DNA from 2 places in the Photobacterium makurazakiensis genome. Region 2 is predicted to be linked to the other one. Evidence: predicted binding sites of a transcription regulator. Region 2 holds the regulator's gene; the other holds the start of a gene.
The links. Region 2 encodes CRP, which controls carbon source genes, mostly activating them, when cyclic AMP is high. Its sites were predicted from a motif close to TGTGANNNNNNTCACA; they were not measured.
Positions count from the first base shown of each region.

Region 1: a site for CRP is predicted at 1,242-1,257, ahead of gltB (glutamate synthase large subunit). Genes of this name have one in related genera too.

Region 1 covers NZ_JAKJSJ010000012.1:154,844-157,311, reverse strand. Annotated here, with positions in the region: gene gltB (glutamate synthase large subunit) at 1-1,035, opposite strand, end outside; gene mnmL (tRNA modification radical SAM protein MnmL/YtqA) at 1,642-2,468, shown strand, end outside.
Region 2 covers NZ_JAKJSJ010000013.1:191,799-194,266, reverse strand. Annotated here, with positions in the region: gene L4D09_RS06465 (OsmC family protein) at 1-364, opposite strand, end outside; gene crp (cAMP-activated global transcriptional regulator CRP) at 633-1,265, shown strand; gene L4D09_RS06455 (hypothetical protein) at 1,450-1,650, shown strand; gene L4D09_RS06450 (DUF1338 domain-containing protein) at 1,747-2,468, opposite strand, start outside.

The sequences.
Region 1 (2,468 bases), on a different contig from region 2:
GGCATGGTATTGGTAGAAGGCACGACGCTTAGGATCCATAGTCTTATTTTCTTGCCAAGCTTCAGGGATCAGCATCATTAGTGCGTGTGGCAGGCTACGGCCAGAAAGAACCAGTAACTCGAGTGCCATATCGAAGTTGGATGAATCTGAACTGCCTTCTTGGCATATAGGCAGCAGCATATCGATTTCTTGCTGACTAAATAGATCTGATTCTAAGATCGCTTCACGCGCCTTCATCCAGTTAAGGTTACCGCGAACAGTGTTGATTTCACCATTGTGGGCAATGTAACGGAAAGGCTGTGCTAGACGCCACCTTGGGAAGGTATTGGTTGAAAAACGAGAGTGAACCAACGCCAGAGCCGTTACCATTGATGGGTTTTGCAAATCAAGGAAGTACTGGGGAACCTGCTCGGTCGTCAACTGACCTTTGTATACTAATGTCTTGTAAGACAGCGAGTTAATATAGAAGTCGTCGCCAATGTTAGAAATGCTTTCTAAGCAAACACGTACCGTATAGTTACGCAATACATACAGTTTGCGTTCAAGAACAGCTGGATCAAGGTTTGCACCGCCAGTGATAAAGACGTGTTCGAACTGAGGCTCGGTACTCAGCGGATCTTCACCAATCATCGAGTTATCGACAGGTAAAACGCGGTAGCCAATGACTTCAAGATCAAGGCGCTTGGCATTGCGCTCTAGAATATCGCGGCATTGCTGGCGTTTGTACTCGTCTTTAGGGAATAGTACTACACCGACACCGTACTGCTCGAATGCAGGAAGGCGAATGCCGAGTTTGACGGTTTCTTCAAGAAGAAACTCATGGGGTTTTTGCAGCAGAATACCCGCACCATCACCACTACATGGATCACAGCCTTGGCCGCCACGGTGTTCCATCCGTGCAAGCATATCAAGGGCTTGGGTGACGATTTCATGGGATTTGCGGTTCTTCAAGTGGGCCACAAAGCCGATACCACAGGCATCGTGCTCTAATTCAGGCACATAAAGTCCCTGAGCATTCAGCTCTTGATCTGTCATAGATACTTCCTTCCAGTTTCAACAGGCGCCAATCCAGGCGTCTGAGTTATCCCTAATTTGTTTTGGCATTACTGACAACCTGTAATGGACTCCTGTCCGGCGGTCAATAATGGAGTTTGCTGTCGGATGACGTTAAAAATCATCAGCAAACTAAATTCTGTGGCACTCTCGCTCTGGTATGCAAAAGCACTACTTTTTTGAGGGGTTGCGATATATATCACTCAAGATTAACAATATATAGTCACATTTATCGTTCATAAATTGCACACAACTGTAACTATCCTACATTTTTGAATTATTAATTACCAACAAAAATTAACCTATTGCAGTCTTCCTTCTGGCTGACAATGAATCATTTCTTTTCAAAACTGAGATATTATTCGGGAATAGTTCTCATTTTGAATAAAATTCGTTTTATACCCGCTGTTATTTTATGGTTATAAAAAATGGCACTGTAATGTGGTCCTCTTTATCCTGTTGCTTATTTTCATTGAGCTGATGAGGCACGAAAAAACGGTTTTCTTTGCTTTGGCACAAACCTTCGGTAGTTATTCGGTGCTAACCTGTGCCGCTTTTTTCGACAATCCCCAATCGCTAGGTGGCAAAATGCAACTCCATGAACTGGTCAATACATTTGGACAAGATTTACAACGCCGTTATGGCGAAAAAGTACACAAGCTGACCCTGCATGGTGGTTTTAGCTGTCCGAACCGTGATGGCACGATTGGGCGTGGTGGTTGTACATTTTGTAATGTCGCTTCATTTGCCGATGAGCAAGCTCAGTACAAATCGATAACAGAGCAGTTGCATCAGCGTGCTGGCGCTGTTGATCGGGCTAAACGTTACCTTGCATACTTTCAGGCCTACACTAGTACCTATGCTGAAGTACAAAAGTTAAAGGCAATGTATGAAGAAGCGTTAGAAGCAACCGATATTGTTGGCCTATGCGTAGGAACACGACCGGATTGTGTGCCCGATGCAGTATTAGAACTGCTTGCTGGTTATCACCAACAGGGGTATGAAATTTGGTTGGAACTCGGCTTACAAACTGCCAACGATAAAACCTTAAAACGTATTAACCGTGGTCATGACTTTGCCTGTTATGAAGCCATCGCTAAGCGAGCTCGAGCATTAGGGCTAAAAGTCTGTGCCCATTTGATTGTTGGCCTACCTGGGGATAGTAAAGAAGATAACCTTGATACGATTCGCCGCACGGTTGCTGCAGGTGTTGATGGGATCAAATTACATCCCTTGCACCTTGTTGAAGGGAGTATCATGGGGCGCTCTTGGAAGGCGGGTCGGCTGGATGCATTAACGCTTGAAGACTATACCGATATTGCATCAGAAATGATCCGACTGACACCGCCTGAGGTTGTTTTTCACCGTGTCTCTGCCAGTGCCCGTAAGCCGACCTTACTTGCGCCTGAGTGGTG
Region 2 (2,468 bases):
CTTCACCAAGCATCAAACACACCGAGCAATACTTCTCTAGCGAATCAGCAACAATTTTTGCTACTAGCGCTTCATCGAGATCATGACCTGTCACCACGAAATGCAAGTTCGCTGAAGTAAAAATACGGGGGGCTTGCTCACGGCGCTCAGATGAAATTCGCGCTTCACAGCCCGTAATTTTCTGCCCAGCTGATTTCAACCCATCAACCACATCAACCGAGCTACACCCCCCAGCCGCCATCAATACCATCTCCATTGGGCTTGGTGCTTTTTCTCCCCCATTGCCATCCATAACCACACTATGGCCAGAATTTGACTGTCCTAAAAAGGTCATATTCTCGACCCATTTCACTCGTGATTGCATTTGTTTTTCCTTACTACTTATAGGGTAATTAGTGACAATATAGCAACTGTGTGATCATGTGCACACTTATGACTACTAAATGACCATTCTCGATAGATCAATATCAAGAAATACATGCTGAAAAAAGATAAACTTTGAACTAATTATTCACGTGAGCTTGCAGCCCAGCTGTTGACTGAATATCCTAAGCGACGAACACCAAGTATAGGCCCAGCCCTTTTTTGATGGACGTCGTTGTTGGGCAACAAACACAGAGGAAGTTAGTAATATGGTTCCAGGTAAACCTCAAACAGATCCAACTCTAGAGTGGTTTCTTTCGCATTGCCACATTCATAAATACCCGTCAAAGAGTACTTTGATTCATGCGGGTGAAAAAGCTGAAACGCTCTACTACATTGTTAAAGGTTCTGTGGCTGTCCTAATCAAGGATGAAGAAGGCAAGGAAATGATCTTGTCTTACCTAAACCAGGGTGACTTTATCGGTGAATTAGGCTTGTTCGAAGAAGGCCAAGAGCGTACCGCTTGGGTTCGAGCAAAAACCCCTTGTGAAGTCGCAGAGATTTCTTTCAAGAAATTCCGCCAGCTTATTCAAGTTAACCCTGATATTCTGATGCGTTTGTCTGCTCAAATGGCAAACCGTCTTCAGGTTACAAGCCAGAAAGTAGGTGATCTTGCTTTCCTAGATGTGACTGGCCGTATCGCTCAGACACTTCTAAATCTTGCGAAGCAACCAGATGCGATGACGCACCCTGACGGTATGCAAATCAAGATCACTCGCCAAGAAATTGGCCAGATCGTGGGTTGTTCTCGTGAAACTGTTGGTCGTATTTTGAAAATGCTGGAAGAGCAGAACCTAATCTCTGCTCACGGTAAAACTATCGTGGTATACGGTACACGTTAATTTCGCGTGCCATCATTGATAGTAAAAAGCCGCCTCGGGCGGCTTTTTTGATCCGGGAATTCATACCGAAATGGTATTTTTGCCGTATTGCTCACTTTTTCGTCCTTGTATCCTCACCACCAAGTGCTACATTGTGCATATCTGGCGTAAGTGATAATACGTCATTCACATGGATGAAATCGATATGGACCTCGAACGCTTTTCAGCAAATGGCTTACCGGCAAGCAATACGAGCGTTATTGCTCCTCTTCCCCCAACAATAGAGATGACAGGCTTTAGCGGGCATCGTCACTATTGTGAACAACAAACGGCTTCACCATGCCATAAAGGACAACTTACTAAGCATGAATTCGGGATCACACCACTTGATAGCCTGTGCCATTAGCCTTCCCCAAACACGTTTTACTCTTATCGCATACGATAAGCCCACCGTATTTCATTACAGTGGGCTATAGGGTTAATCACCTTTAACGCCTACGGATCAGTCTTTCTTCACGTGGGTGCTTTCGAAGATTTTATCCGCCGAGGCTTCAACAAAGCCACGATATAACTCACCGTCAGGTGCAGCATAGCGCTTAGCAAATTCATAAAACCCTCCCGCGATACTAAACACCCCATCGGTAAAGCCAACATCAACGGTATCAGCAATCGTTGCCGATTGCTCTAGCATCACCTCAGGGCTGCCTTTCACATCGCCCCCCGACTCATTGATCGAAAAGCCATTATGACGAAGTAAATGATTTACCTCTTTGACCTCAGTAAACTGCTCAAGCTGATTAATACTGACTGTAAAATGGTTGGCACCAAAACCGTGCGCGGCTAACCACCCTGCATATTCGCTTTCTGCTACCAGCAACTCATAAGTGGCATAATCGAGGTCCCAACGCCGCCCACCATGCAGGAAGGCAGGATCACGCATCGCCGCTTCTGGTACTTGATCAACAAGCTCTCGTACGGTTTGCTGTAGCAACGAGCTAAACTGCCCTACTAGCAATTCACTGATGAATACTTTCGGGGCATTTGGATTTGGATGCTCAAAGTGCTCAGCATAAAGTTTCTTTGCTTCAAAGTGATACTTACCACAAGGTTTATAACCCAATGCGATAAACGGTGCCGCTAGCCTATCCAGACCCACTTTAGGCAAATTAAACGTCCGTAACGCAATATGGTCATTCAGCAACGGCTCATCTTCTGTGAGTAAAT